DNA from 2 places in the Arthrobacter sp. 05T420 genome. Region 1 is predicted to be linked to the other one. Evidence: riboswitches for the same ligand, from Rfam matches in the RefSeq annotation. Region 1 holds a riboswitch; the other holds the start of a gene.
What was found. Region 1 has a riboswitch for S-adenosylmethionine ahead of AC1DEM_RS19400 (DUF1737 domain-containing protein). Riboswitches for the same ligand answer to the same signal wherever they lie in the genome.
Positions count from the first base shown of each region.

Region 1 (7,520 bases):
AAGACCGCGTGGATGAGCTGCTGGAGCGGCTGCGGCTGACAGATCTCGTGGACGCCAACCCCTACACGCTCTCCGGCGGCGAGAAGCGCCGCCTTTCGGTAGCCACGGTGCTGGCGGCGCACCCGCAGGTGCTGGTTCTGGACGAACCCACCTTCGGCCAGGATGCCAACACCTGGGCCGAACTCGCGTCGTTCCTGTCCGAGCTCCTCGACGCCGGCACCGCCGTCGTCTCTGTGACGCACGACGCCGAATTCAGCGCCGTCCTCGGCGGCACCGAACTCCGCCTCCGGCCGCGAGAAACCGCCGCCGTTCCGGGCCCGGAACTTGAGCTGCCGGAAGGGGCCACGCCATGAGGGACGCACTGAGCCTGCGCGGCAACCATGCGCTGCTGACCCGTGCCAACCCGCTCGCCAAGTTCACGGCGGTCACCCTGATCACCATGGTCCTGGCGCTGTCCATTGACTGGGTCTCGGCATCGGTGGCGCTGGCCTTCGAACTGCTGCTCCTGCCGCTGGCCGGCCTGACCTTGGCGCTGCTGTGGCAGCGGGGCTGGCCGCTGATCCTCGCGGCGGCGCTGGGTGGCTGGAGCACCGCCATCCTGGCGCCCGACGCCGGTTCCGTGCTGGTCGACGCCGGGATCTGGTCCATCAGTGCCGGCTCCCTGCAGTTGGGGATCGGCTTCATGCTCCGCGGGCTTGCCATCGCGCTGCCTGCGGTGCTGCTGATGAGCTGCACCGACCCCACAGACCTGGCCGACGCCCTGGCCCAGAACGCAAAACTGCCGCACCGGTTCGTCCTGGGCACCTTGGCCGCCATGCGGCTGGTCGGGATCATGACCGAGCAATGGCAGACGATCGGCATGGCCCGGCGGGCCCGCGGGGTGGGCTCGAGCGGTAACCCCTATCAGCGGTTCCGCGCCACTCTGGGCCAGAGCTTCGGCCTGCTGGTGCAGGCGATCCGGAGCGCCTCGCGGCTCGCGGTGACCATGGAGGCCCGCGGCTTCGGCGGCGCCGCGCGGACCTGGGCCAGGCCGTCTACTTTCAGTGGGCTTGACGCCTGGGTGCTGCTGGGCGGGCTCGGCATCGCGGCAGCAGCCGCCGCCGCGGCCCTTGTGGCGGGCAGCTGGAACCTTGTCTTCCTCACGCACCAGTAGGCGTCGCCGCAACCGCCGGCGCCACTGGCGAAGCCATTGACGGCACTACTGATTCAAGCGCCACCGTGCACCGCAGTGCGCGGGTTATCGCATGATGCGGGTATCCCTGTGAGATTAACGGCAATCCGGCCGGAATGCCGGGGGTTAATAAATCATCCGTGATATTTTCGGGACATGACTCAACCGACTGCTGAACATGTAGGCCTCCTGCTCCGCGAAGCCCGCGGGGCGAAAGGCTGGACTCAGGGACAACTCGCCGCCGAGCTCGGCACCAGCCAGAGCGCCATCGCCCGGATGGAACAGGGAAAGCAGAACCTGAGCCTGAAGATGATCCAGCGACTGGAGGCGATCGTCGGGCACAGCATCGTCAAGGTGGGCCGGCCCCAGATGACCCACCTCCGGGTCGAGGGCGGCCGCACGCTGGCCGGTGCGGTGGACGTCAACAGCAGCAAGAATGCCGGCGTCGCGCTGTTGTGCGCCAGCCTCATCAACCGCGGCACCACCACCCTGCGCCGGCTGGCCCGGATCGAGGAAGTCAACCGGATCGTGGAGGTGCTGACCAGCATCGGCGTCGAATGCACGTGGCTCAACGCAAACGACCTCCAGATCCGCCGCCCCGCGGTCCTGGACCTGGCATCCATGGATGTGGAGGCGGCCCGCCGGACCCGCAGCGTCATCATGCTCCTGGGGCCGCTGCTGGACGAGACCGACACCTACCGGCTGCCATACGCCGGCGGCTGCGACCTTGGCACGCGCACCGTGCAGCCGCACATGCAGGCACTGCGGCAGTTCGGCCTGAGCGTGGAGGCGAAGTCCGGGTTCTACGCGGTGCAGGCACCGCCGTCGGACGCCCATGACCGCTCCTTCGTGCTGAGCGAACGCGGCGACACGGTGACCGAGAACGCCATCATGGCCGCAGCCCACCGCCGCGGCACCACCATCATCCGCAACGCCAGCCCCAACTACATGGTGCAGGATCTCTGCTTCTACCTGCAGATGCTCGGGGTGGAAATCGCGGGGGTTGGCACCACCACGCTGGAGATCACCGGCTGCCCGTCGATCGACGCCGACGTCGAATACTTCCCGTCCGAGGACCCGATCGAGGCGATGAGTCTCATCACCGCCGGCATCGTGACGAACTCGGAAGTCACCATCCGCCGGGTCCCGATCGAGTTCATGGAAATCGAACTCGCCACGCTCGAGCAGATGGGCCAGCGGCTCGAGGTCTCCGGGGAATACTTTGCCCGCAACGGCCGCACCCGCCTGGTGGACGTCACCACCAAGCCCTCGGAACTGCGGGCGCCGGAGGACAAAATCCACCCCATGCCTTTCCCCGGCCTGAACATCGACAACCTGCCCTTCTTCGCGGTGATCGCGGCCAACGCCCACGGCCAGACCATGATCCATGACTGGGTCTACGAGAACCGGGCCATCTACCTGACGGAACTGAACAAACTGGGCGCCCAGGTCCAGCTGCTCGATCCCCACCGGATTTATGTCAACGGCCCCACCAAGTGGCGTGCCGCCGAGGTGGGCTGCCCGCCGGCCCTCCGCCCCGCAGCCTGCCTGCTGCTGGCCATGCTGGCCGCCCGCGGGGTCTCGGAGCTGCGCAACATTTATGTCATTGAGCGCGGCTATGAGGATCTGGCCGAACGGCTCAACACCATCGGCGCGAAGATTGAGTATTTCCAAGACTGATTCCAGACCGGCCCAAGCGACGCGGGGTCACTCCACGCCCATCCGAAGGCGTGGGATGGGCGTGGAGTGACCCCGCGTCGGTGTAGGGGCGTTTCTGCCGATCCTGACGCACAATAGATTCATGCGCACGTTCGGCGTGGAGGAAGAACTGCTGATAGTGGACCCCGAATCGGGGATGTTGCTTGCCCTCGCCGACCTGATGTTGCCCAACCTGGTGCCGCCGAAGGAACCGGACACCGCCAGGATTCACGCGACAGAGAAACCGGTCCACGAGGGCGCAGACTTCAGCTACGAGCTCAAGCTCGAGCAGATCGAGACCCAGACGCATCCGTGCCTTGAGTACACGGAGCTGCTCCGGCAGCTCAGGCGGGGCCGGACCCTGGCGGACCAGGCCGCGCGGGCTCACGGCGGCCGCGTCGCAGCCCTGGCCACGTCGCCCCAAGGCTCCGCGACGCACCTGACGCCGAATCCACGCTACATGACCATGCAGCAACGCTTCGGGCTCACCGTCCGGAACCAACTGACCTGCGGCCTCCACGTCCACACCTATGTGGAGTCCCCGGAGGAGGGCGTGGCCGTGATGGACCGGATCCGCGACAAGCTTGCGGTGCTGATTGCAATCAGCGCGAATTCCCCGTTCTGGAACGGGGCCGAGACCGGATTCGAAAGCTACCGCACCCAGGCGTGGAACCGCTGGCCGGGGTCCGGTCCCACAATGATCTTCGGCAGCCTGCCCGTCTACCGCCGGGTGGTGACCCGGCTGGTGCAAAGCGGCGTCCTGATGGATGAGGGGATGGTCTATTTCGACGCGCGGCTGTGCCGGCAGCATCCCACCGTGGAGATCCGGGTCGCCGATGTGTGCCTGCGGGCCGAGGACGCTGCCCTGATTGCCGTCCTGGTGCGCGCCCTCGTGGAATCGGCGGTGCGGGAGTGGAACGACGGCGTCGACCCCGCACCGGTGCCCACACTGCTGCTGCGGATGGCCGCCTGGCAGGCCAGCAACTGCGGACTGCGCGGGGAGCTCCTGGACTTTGGAACCTTCACCCCTGCCCCGGCCGCGGACGTGGTCAGGGCACTGGTGGATTTCGTGGCCCCGGTGCTCGAGGAGCAGGGCGAGCTGGATCTGGTGCGCGCGGGCGTCGAGCGGATCCTGGCGGAGGGCACCGGTTCGCAGCTGCAGCGCGGGCCGTTCCGGGCGGGCGGACTGCCCGCCGTCGTCGAACGGGCCGTCGAACTGACCACCCAGGGGGCCGCGCCGGGTACCGCCACCAAGGTACGGGCCGACGAGGGATCGCCCCTGGGCAGGGTTCGCCGGGGCTGACGGGGAGCCGGCAGCGCCAGATCTGCTTGAAGACTGGCCCTGAGCGCTAGACCTGTTTGAGCGCCTGGCCGAGGTCGCGGATCAAGTCCTCGACGTCCTCCAGGCCCACCGAAAGTCGGACCACGCCGTCGCTGAGCCCGATCGCCGCACGGCCTTCCGGGCCCATCGCGCGGTGCGTGGTGGTGGCCGGGTGCGTGATGAGCGTCTTGGCGTCGCCAAGGTTGTTGGAGATATCGATGATCCGCAGCGCGTCCAGCAGCGCGAAGGCGGCCTGCTTCGCAGTGCGTCCCGGCGAAGGCGAAAGCTCCAACGTGAGAACGGTCCCGCCGGCCTTCATCTGCTTCACCGCGAGGGGGTACTGCGGGTGGGACGGCAGCAGCGGGTACTTGACCCAACTGACCGCCGGCTGTCCCTCAAGCCATTCCGCCAGCCGCAGGGCAGAGGCCGAGGAATGGTTGACGCGCAGGGCCATGGTCTCCAGGCCCTTGGTGAGCACCCAGGCATTGAAGGCCGAGAGCGCCGGACCGGTGTGCCGCATGAGCTGCCTGACGGGCCCGTCAATGAATTCCTTGGTGCCCAGGATGGCGCCGCCCAGGACCCTGCCCTGGCCGTCGATGTGCTTGGTGCCGGAGTACACCACCACGTCCGCGCCGAGGTCTCCGCAACGCTGCAGCAGCGGGGTGGCGAAGACGTTGTCGACCACCACCGTGGCGCCGGCGGCATGCGCCAGTTCGCTCACGGCGGCGATGTCCACGATTTCCTGCATGGGGTTCGACGGCGACTCGAAGAACACCGCCGTGGTCGGCTCGGACAGCGCAACCTGCCACTGCTCCAGGTCCGGTCCGTCCACGAAGACCGTCTCCACACCCCAGCGCGGCAGGATCTCGTTGAGGATCACGAAACAGGAGCCGAACAGTGAGCGGGCTGCGACCACGCGGTCGCCGGCAGCCAACAGCGCGCCCAGGGCAGTGAAGACGGCTGACATGCCGGACGCCGTCGCAAAACATGCCTCGGTTCCCTCGAGCAGCCGGAGCCGCTCCTGGAACGTCGCGACGGAAGGGTTGCCGTAGCGGGAGTAGACGAAGCGCTCGTCCTCCCCAGTGAAGGCGCGCTCGGCGGCGGCCGCGGACTCGTAGACGAATCCTGAGTTGAGGAAGATTGGCTCGGTGGTTTCCTGGAAGCCGGTGCGGTCCAGGCCGCCGCGGACAGCCTGGGTGTCGGCGGCCCAGCCGGAGGCGTCGGGATTGAAAGTCACTAGATTTTTCCGAGGTTGGTGGGCAGGCCGCGGTTCTTCCAGCCGTTGACGGTGCGTTGGCCAAAGCGGTCGGTCTCGCCTTCGAAGCCCTCAAGAACGTTGTACGAGGTGTAGCCGGCGGCCGTCGCGGCCGTCGCGGCGGCGATCGACCGGGCACCGGAGCGGCACAGGAACACCAGTTCGACGGCGGTGTCCTCCGGTGCTTGCCGCTTTAGCTGTTCCACGAAGTGCGGATTCGGCGTGCCGCCGGCAAGGTTCCACTGGATGAAGAGCGGATCATTTTCTGCGGACTTGGTGTCCGGGATGCCGATGTGGGCCCATTCGCCCTCGGTCCGGACATCCACCAGAATGGCTCCCGCCTCAAGCTTGGCCCACGCCTCAGTAGGGCTGAGGTCTCCTGCGTAGCTCATGCGTGCCCCTCGAATGCCCCAACAGCGTCAAACTCGTCGGCGTCGAGCTCATCAACCGCATTGGCCACGGCGGCGTCCGCGCTCGCAATGGCAGCCGGCAGCACCAGCGCCTGCGCCACGATCACGGTGCTGCCGTTGAAGCTGGCGGCGGGGCTTCCATGCAGGACGTAGCCCTCGGCCAATGCGGCCGACACGCGCTCACAAAAGGCGCGGTCATCCGCACCGGTGAACAGGCGGTAGGCCAGCCTTTCCTCGCCGGCGGGGGCCGCGCTGGTTGCTGCACGGGTGGCTGTGTCTGGGGCGGCTGATGAACTGAGTATTTCGGGTACAGCGGGTGTTGACGTGTCGGGCACGACGGATCTCCTCTTTCACGCTTGCAGCTCGAATGGTCGATATGCCGAGTATTCACCTGAGGCACCCCGCCGCGAAAAGGGAGGGTTGCCGACCGGCCAGTCAGGGCTTGGCGCCGGTTCTCATTACTCCCCAAAAACGTAACACCAACGACGCCGGCCCGCACGGCCGCCGTCGTCATGTTCCGTAACCGGGCCACGCGCAACAGCCTGTGCCGGCCGGCGGACCGTATGCGTGCCTCAGGCAAGTAGTAGCGGGCTCCAACTTCGGGTATTGCCCACTCGTGTGTGCGCGGACGATTCGCCGTCTACTAGGGGAATGGTCCTGCGTGTCGGCGCGAGTTGCGGCAGATCCGGGCAGTCCGTCAATCAGCAGTGCGTAAATCAGCAGTCCGTAAATCGAGTCGTCCGTCAACAAGCCTATGAATCGGTGGCCGGAACCGTCGGAGCCGCAGCAGCGGCCCCGCCGGTGACGGCGGAATGGAGCAATTGTGGGCCCGCGCATACTGGTTACCGGGATAGCAAGCGCCGCCGGCCGTACGGTCGCGGCCCAACTCGAAGCCCGCGGCCTTCCGTATCTGGGCTCCGATGCCCGCGCCGACACTCGCCAGGCGGAGGCTGCTCCCTCCGCAGCCGCGGCCAGGCTCTTGCCCGCGACGGACCCGGACATGATCCTGGACCTGCGCCGGCTGGTGGATCGCGAAGCCATCAACGTCATCATTCCGACCCTCACCGTGGAACTTCCGGTCCTGGCCGCAGCCCGTGCCGGATTCGCCCAGGACGTGCGGATCATCGTGGGCGACCCTGCCGCGGTGGCGCTCGCCAACGACAACCTGTTTACCACCTGGGCGTTGCAGGCAGCCGGCATTCCGGTGCCCCGGTTCGGCGTTCCGGGCGACCTCGCTGCCGCGCCGGCATCCCTAGCCGGCCTCAGCGGTCCCGTGGTGGTCAAGCCGCGGGTCTTCGAAGGCTCCCGTGGGGTCCACGTGCTGGCCGGAACGGCCTCCGTCACCTGGAAGAACATGCCCGCGGGGCAGCTTGTCCAGGAGTTCATCCCGGGCGCCGACTATGTCTGTCTGGTGTTCGGCACCCCGGCACGCAACGCGATGGCGCCAGTGGCGGTGGTCCTGGAGAAGACCAGGACTCCGTATGGACGCGCCGGCAGCGACGAGGTAAGTCGCAGGGTGCCCGCCAGCGAGGCCGGGGACGTACGGAAGCTGGGCCTGGCCGCCGTCCGCACGCTCGGGCTGACCGGGCCAGTCCAGGTCCAGATCCGCCGCCGCGCGGACGGAACCCCTGTGGTGCTGGGAGTCTGCGCGACCCTCGGGGAGAA
Region 1 is NZ_JBFTLG010000022.1:83,300-90,819, forward strand. Features, by position in the region: gene AC1DEM_RS19370 (ABC transporter ATP-binding protein) at 1-353, shown strand, start outside; gene AC1DEM_RS19375 (energy-coupling factor transporter transmembrane component T family protein) at 350-1,153, shown strand; gene AC1DEM_RS19380 (UDP-N-acetylglucosamine 1-carboxyvinyltransferase) at 1,328-2,851, shown strand; gene AC1DEM_RS19385 (glutamate--cysteine ligase 2) at 2,973-4,172, shown strand; gene AC1DEM_RS19390 (O-succinylhomoserine sulfhydrylase) at 4,219-5,427, opposite strand; gene AC1DEM_RS19395 (rhodanese-like domain-containing protein) at 5,427-5,837, opposite strand; gene AC1DEM_RS19400 (DUF1737 domain-containing protein) at 5,834-6,082, opposite strand; SAM riboswitch class IV at 6,203-6,318, opposite strand; gene AC1DEM_RS19405 (ATP-grasp domain-containing protein) at 6,679-7,520, shown strand, end outside.

Region 2 (7,520 bases), on a different contig from region 1:
CTCCATACTGCCGGCGTCGGTCCGCACTGGCCCGCACCCCTGGCCGAGCGGCCGGTCGATGCCACTGTCACCGTTCCGGGGTCCAAGTCCCTGACCAACCGGTACCTCGTGCTGGCCGCTCTCGCGGATGGCCCGTCCCGGCTGCGGGCCCCCCTTCACTCCCGGGACTCAGCACTGATGATTGAGGCCCTGCGCCAGTTGGGGGCCACCGTCACGGAGGTTCCCGGCGACGGCGCCTTCGGCCCCGACCTGGAAATCAGCCCGATCAGCTTGGACGCCGCTGCGGCGGACACCGCGATCGACTGCGGCCTGGCCGGCACGGTCATGCGCTTTGTGCCTCCGGTGGCGGCGCTGCGCCGCGGCGAGTCCCGCTTCGACGGCGACCCGCACGCCCGCAAACGCCCGATGGGCACCATCATCGAGGCACTGGCCGGGCTGGGTGTGGCAGTGAACGCGCCCGACGGCGGTCCGGCGTCGTCGTTGCCCTTCACCGTCCACGGCACGGGCGAAGTACGCGGCGGCCACCTCATCATCGACGCCAGCGCGTCGTCCCAGTTCGTCTCCGCCCTGCTGCTGGCCGGCGCCCGCTTCACCGAAGGGCTCCATCTGGAACACGTCGGCAAGCCCGTACCGAGCCTGGACCACATCAACATGACCGTGGCCGTGCTGCGCGGCGTGGGCGTAGCGGTCGATGACTCAGTGCCGAACCACTGGATTGTCTCCCCAGGGCCGATCCGCGCCTTCGACCAGCGGATCGAGCAGGACCTCTCCAACGCCGGGCCCTTCCTCGCGGCGGCCCTGGCCACCCGCGGAACCGTGCGGATCCCGGACTGGCCCGCGGCGACCACCCAGGTCGGTGACCTCTGGCGCGGCATCCTGACCGCCATGGGCGCGACCGTGACAATGGATGCCGGCACCCTGACCGTCAGCGGCGGCCCGGAGATCAAGGGCGGCGACTTCGACGAGACCAGCGAGCTCGCCCCCACTGTGGCCGCGCTCTGCGCCCTCGCCACCGGCCCCTCGCGGCTGACCGGCATCGCCCACCTCCGGGGCCACGAAACGGACCGGCTCGCGGCCCTCGTCACCGAAATCAACGGCCTCGGCGGCGACGCCGAAGAGACCGCCGACGGACTCATCATCCGACCGGCCACGCTGCACGGCGGTGTGGTGCACAGCTACGCGGACCACCGCATGGCCACTGCCGGCGCCATTCTCGGCCTGGCCGTGCCCGGCGTGGAGGTCGAGGACATCGCGACCACGGCCAAGACGATGCCCGATTTCCCGCAACTCTGGGAAGCAATGCTGGCACAGGGACCCGCCGCAGATGAGGACACCGCCGGTGGCACGCAGCACTGATTCCTGGGACGAGTCCGACGTCCGGATCCGTCCTAACAAGAAGGGCACCCGCCCCCGCACCAAGGACCGGCCCAGTTACGACGACGCCGTCACCGGACGCATCATCACCGTGGACCGCGGCCGCTACACCGCCGTCGTCGCCGAAGGGACCGCCGACGAACGCAAGATCATTGCGGCCCGGGCCCGGGAGCTGCGCCGCAATCCCGTGGTTGCCGGCGACTTCGTCTCCCTGGTGGGGGACGTCACCGGCGAGCCCGACACCCTGGCGCGGCTGGTCAAGATCCAGGACCGCAAGACCCTGCTGCGCCGCAGCGCCGACGACACGGACCCGATCGAACGCGCCGTGGTGGCCAACGCCGACCAGTTGGTTGTGGTGGTTGCCGCCGCCAATCCCGAGCCGCGGACCGGCTTCATCGACCGCGCGCTGGTAGCCGCGTACGACGCCGGCATCGAGCCGCTGCTGCTCGTCACCAAAGCCGACGTCAAGGATCCCGCCGAGCTGTTGTCCAACTACCAGCATCTCGATTTCCCCGTCATCATCTCCAAGACCGCAGACTCCGCCGCTTCCGGCATCGACGCCCGCTCCGACGACGGGCTCTCCGCCCGGCTCGACAAGGACGCGGTGTCCCAGCTGCGCAACTACCTCGACGGCAAGGTCACCGTGATGCTGGGCCATTCCGGCGTCGGCAAGTCCACCATGGTCAACGCCCTGACCGGGGCCGAGCGGGCCACGGGAGGCGTCAACGCGGTCACGGGCCGCGGCCGGCACACGTCATCCTCCGCGCTGGCGCTCAAAGTCAACGATGCCCCGGCCGGCAGCTGGATCATCGACACCCCCGGCATCCGGTCCTTCGGGCTGGCCCATGTGGACCCGGACCGGATCCTCCGCTCCTTCCCGGACCTGGAACCGGGCACCGACGACTGCGAACGCGGCTGCAAGCACGACGCCACCGCCGTCAACTGCGGCGTCGACAAGTGGGTTGCCGCCGGGCATGCCGGGCCCTCCGGACCCGCCAGGCTCGCGTCCCTGCGCCGGCTGCTGGGCACAGACCCGCGGATGGAAGCGCAGGAAACCAAGGAACTGGGCACCGTCTCCTAGCCCGCCCCGCAGTAGGACCTGCGGCGCCGGGCCGCGGCCTCCCGCCCGGCAGCCCGGTTTGCCGGTAGTTTGGAACCATGAGCCAACCCGCTTCAAGCTACAACGATGACCTGCGCCTTGCCCATGTCCTGGCAGATTCGGTCGACTCCCAGACCATGAGCCGCTTCAAGGCGCTCGACCTTCGGATCGAGACGAAGCCGGACCTGACGCCCGTCACCGATGCCGACAAGTCCGCCGAGGAGGCCATCCGTGGCCAGCTCTCCCGGTCCCGGCCGCGCGACGCGGTCCTGGGCGAAGAATTCGGCAGTTCTGGCCATGGCTCCCGCCGCTGGATCATTGACCCGATCGATGGCACCAAGAACTTTGTCCGCGGCGTCCCGGTCTGGGCCACCCTGATCGCCCTCGTCGATGAGGGCGAGCCGGTGGTCGGCGTCGTCAGCGCGCCGGCGCTGGGCAAACGCTGGTGGGCCGCCAAGGGTGCGGGCGCCTACACAGGCCGCTCGCTCGCCGCCGCCACACGGCTGAAGGTCTCCAACGTCTCCAACCTCGAGGACGCCTCGCTGTCCTACTCCAGCCTGGGCGGCTGGAAGCAGCGCGGGAACCTGGACGAGTTCCTGGGCCTCACCGAGGAAGTCTGGCGCACCCGTGCCTACGGCGACTTCTGGTCCTACTGCCTCGTTGCCGAGGGTGCCGTGGACATCGCCTGCGAGCCTGAGCTGAACCTCTACGACATGGCGGCCCTGGTGCCGATCGTTACCGAGGCCGGCGGCCGCTTCACCTCGCTCGAGGGCGAGGACGGCCCCTTCGGCGGCAACGCCCTCGCCACCAACTCCATCCTCCACTCAGAAGTCCTCAAGCGGCTCAACCCCGACCTCGACGACCTCCTCTAGGCCCCCTCAAGGATTCCCAAGGGCCGCTGTACGACGCTGTCCCCAGCTTCGCTGCCGTCAAGGCGCGGAGCGGGCATCGAGTGGCAGGAGGGCAGCCATGTCTGGATCGGTTCACCCCAAGGATCCCGAAACCCCCGACGCCGGCGTCGGTCCGGTTCTACTGGTCCTGGTTGCGAAGTACCGGGACCTGGACATTGAGTCCGCCGCCCGGCTCCAGGCCGTCTCCTCGGAGCTGGGCCAACATCTGCTCGCCAGCAGTTCCGCCGTGTCCGGAGCCGTGGTCGTGTCCACTTGCAGCCGCTTCGAGATCTACTGCGAGGTGGCGTCCAGGGACCATGTAGATGCCGCCTGCACCGTTGCCCTGGGTACGGTCCGCCTCTGCACGGGCCTGCCCGCCGTCCGGCTTGCGTCCCTGTTCGAACACTCGTCTGGCGCGTCCGCGGCGGAGCATCTCTTCGCCGTTGCAGCCGGCCTGAACTCCGTTGTGGTGGGTGAGCGTCAAGTCGCCGGCCAGGTCCGCCGCGCCCTCGCTGAAGCACAAGCCGCAGGTACTGCGAGCGGGCTTTTGGTCCGGCTGTTTCAGGAGGCCTCCCGCACGGGCAGGGACGTGGGGGCGCGGACCACGCTCAGCAGCGCCAGCAGGTCCATAGCCTCGGTGGCCCTTGAACTGGCCACTGCCGGAGTCGCGTACCCGTCCCTGACTGATGCTTCCGTAGTCCTCTTCGGCACCGGTTCCTACGCCGCGTGCGTCGCGGAGATCCTCAGGAGCAAACGATGCCCCACCATTTCCGTCTTCTCCCAATCCGGCCGCGCGGAGGCCTTTGTGGCAAGCAGGGGTGGCACGGCGCTGACGGCACAGGTGCTGCCCGCCGCTGTTGCCCGGGCAGACATACTGATTGGCTGCAGCGGCACGGAGACGCGCATCGCTGCCGGCCAACTGGCGCAGTGGAGAGGTGGCAGTGGCCGTGCCCTCACCGTCGTCGATCTCGCTCTGAGCCATGACTTCGACCCCCACGTGGCGGATCTGCCGGGCATTGAACTGATCACCCTGGATTCAGTGCGATCCGCGGCTCCCCCTGCGGACTCCGAGGCGCTCCGCCTCGCCCGCACAATGGTCCGGCAGGCGGCGCACCGTTTCGAAGATCGAGAGGAACTGCGCGCAGTCGACGCCGCCATCGTGGCCCTGCGCCGGCACGTCCAGCAGGTCCTCGAGGCCGAAGTGGAGCGCACCATGAAGCAACATGGGCGCGGCGCCCAGGCAGAGGATGTGAACCTCGCGATGCGCCGGCTGGTCCGCCGGCTGCTTCACCTCCCCACGGTCCGCGCCAGGGAACTGGCCACGGACGGCCGCCAGCACGACTACGCGGCTGCGCTGGAAGCCCTGTTCGGCCTCAGCGTCCAGCCCGCTGGCGGCCGGAGCCCCGGGACCGCCACTGTGGTCGGCTTGAGGCGGCCGACTTGGGAATTGAGGGAGGCGGAGTCTGCGATGAGAGCGTGCGGCGGGGCCGATCCGCGCGGCGGATGCCCGGGAGCCTGCCCGGCGCGCCGCGTCACAGTGCCGTCCTTGGATGGTGTCACGGCGGCTCCGTAGCCCTGGTCCGTAACAATCCGCTTCACAATCGGTGACCGCCTTTTCCCCGGCTGCGCGTATGTCCTACGCTCGATGCAGGTCACGAGTGCCAGCGCTAAACCCCGGTTTGCTGGCCGGCAACCCTCCAGACGCGGTGGGGTGCCCCGGGTGACGACCTGGCCGGTCCGGAACGGACCCGGCAAGCGCGGATTCCCACGATGTGGGGGTCCTGGTCGAGTGAGGTCCCATGACAACTGCCATTTTTCCCGCTGCCCCCGAATTTCACGCCCTCGCGGGCCGCCCGCTGGCGGCCGTCACCGGGGCCGAAATCCAGGCCCCGCTGATCACAGGCGGCCATGCCCGCTACGCCAACCTCGACTACGGCGCCTCCGCCCCGGCCCTGTCCGTGGTCTCGGCCTACTTGAACGAAATCCTGCCTTACTACGCGAGCGTGCACCGCGGCGCCGGCTACGCATCGCAGATCAGCACGTCCGTCTACGAGAATGCCCGGGACATCGTGCGGGACTTCGTGGGCGGCCGGGCGGACGATTCCGTGATCTTCACCCGCAACACCACCGATTCCCTGAACCTGCTGGCCGGCTGCCTGCCGCTCCGTGACGGCCGGCCCACGGGCGAGGTCCTGTATCTCGACATCGAGCACCACGCCAACCTCCTGCCCTGGCAGAGTGTCCCGCACCGCAGCGTCGTCGCTGCCCCCACCCTTGCGGCCACCGTGGACCGCCTGCGGGACGAGCTCGCGCGCGGCGGCGTCAGCCTGCTGGCCGTCACCGGCGCTTCCAATGTCACGGGGGAAATCCTGCCGATCCGGACCCTCGCCGCCCTGGCGCACGAGTACGGCGCCAGGATCGTTGTCGACGCCGCACAGCTGGCCCCGCACCGGCGGATCGACATCACCGCGGACGACGTCGACTACCTCGCCTTCTCGGGGCACAAGCTGTACGCCCCGTTCGGCACCGGCGTGCTGGTGGGCCGGACGGACTGGCTCGACGCCGGCACCCCGCACCTGGCCGGCGGCGGCGCGGTCCGCGACGCCCGGCTCGACTCCGTCAGCTGGACCACCGGACCCGCCCGGCACGAGGGCGGCTCGCCGAACGTCCTCGGTGCGGCCGCGCTGGCCCGCGCCACCCAGGTGATCGCAGCCCTGGACCCGGAACAGTGGCAGGCCCACGAGGACGCCATCCGGTCCTTCCTCGTCGAGGGCCTGCAGGGCATCGACGGCGTGACCGTGCACCGGATTTTTGCCGATTCGTCCACCCCTTCTTCCCCCGGAGGCGACTTGCCGGGCACCGGCACCATCGGTGTCGTAAACTTTTCCGTGGAAGGCTACGACGCCGGGCTGGTGGCCGCCTACCTGTCGGCCGAACACGGCATTGGCCTGCGCGACGGGCGCTTCTGCGCCCACCCGCTGCTCAAGCGGCTCGGCCTGCCCGCCGGCTCCTTGCGGGCCAGCTTCGGCCTCGGCTCACGGCTGGAGGATGCCGAGCGCCTGCTGGCCGGCCTGCAGCAGTTGCGGCAGAACGGACTCGGCTGGGACTACGTGGTGGACGCCGGCCGCTGGGTGCCGGCCAACGATACCCGCAGCTACCCCCACTGGGCCCCGAACACCCCGGGCACCGCCGGTGCCGCGCCCTGCACGGAGGACTAGGCACGGCGCCCGTGCGGTAAATTCGAAAGGTATCTGAAACCAGCAGTACCTTCCCGAAGGAGAGCGCACGTGGCAAGCGGCGGGCCCAAGCTCCACAGTGAGCGGCGCCAGGAACTCGGCCAAAGTTTCCAGGACGGCGGCGAGCACTACGAACGCGTCCGCCCGGGGTATCCGCAGGAGTCGGCCGACTGGCTGATCCCGGCGGGGGCCAAGGATGCCGCGGACATCGGCGCCGGCACCGGCAAGTTCACTGCGCTTCTGGCGGCCCGCGGCCTGCATACGGTGGCCATTGATCCCTCGGCCGACATGCTGGAGCAGTTGCGCCGCACCCTGCCGGAGGTCACCGCCATCGAGGGCAGCGCCGAGGACACGGGCCTGCCGCCGGAGACGTTCGATCTCGTCACGGTCGCCCAGGCATGGCACTGGTGCGATCCCCGCCTGGCGAGCACCGAGATTGCCCGGATCCTGCGGCCGCACGGTGTGCTGGGCCTGATCTGGAACCAACTGGACACCGCTGCGCCCTGGGTGCACCGGCTCTCGCGCATCATGCACGCCGGGGACGTCCACAAACCGCACTTCCGCCCGCCCGTGGGTTCCGAGTTCACCGGGCTGGAGAGCCACCTGACCCGGTGGGAGGATTCGGTCACCACGGCGGACATCCAGGAGCTGACAAAGTCCCGCAGCTACTACCTCGCGGCATCGGATTCCACCCGGGCCAAAGTAATGTCCAACCTCGACTGGTACCTGCACGAGCATCTGGGCCATGCCCCAGGCGCAGTGCTGCGGCTGCCCTACCTGACCCAGACGTGGCGGGCCTTCCGGATTGCGTAAGGCCCCGGCCGGGGCATATTGTTTCGGTATGCCTAATAGTCGCTTGTAGGCATGCGAAACTTTGAACCGGGCGCTTTTCCGGCCGGTGCCGATCATCGCGTCAACGCA
Region 2 is NZ_JBFTLG010000001.1:464,877-472,396, reverse strand. Features, by position in the region: gene aroA (3-phosphoshikimate 1-carboxyvinyltransferase) at 1-1,356, shown strand, start outside; gene rsgA (ribosome small subunit-dependent GTPase A) at 1,340-2,455, shown strand; gene hisN (histidinol-phosphatase) at 2,533-3,345, shown strand; gene AC1DEM_RS02165 (glutamyl-tRNA reductase) at 3,443-4,936, shown strand; SAM riboswitch class IV at 5,014-5,127, shown strand; gene AC1DEM_RS02160 (aminotransferase class V-fold PLP-dependent enzyme) at 5,163-6,581, shown strand; gene AC1DEM_RS02155 (class I SAM-dependent methyltransferase) at 6,651-7,412, shown strand.
Region 2: linked by a shared signal. The riboswitch ahead of AC1DEM_RS02160 (aminotransferase class V-fold PLP-dependent enzyme) and the one ahead of AC1DEM_RS19400 (DUF1737 domain-containing protein) in region 1 are both predicted to bind S-adenosylmethionine.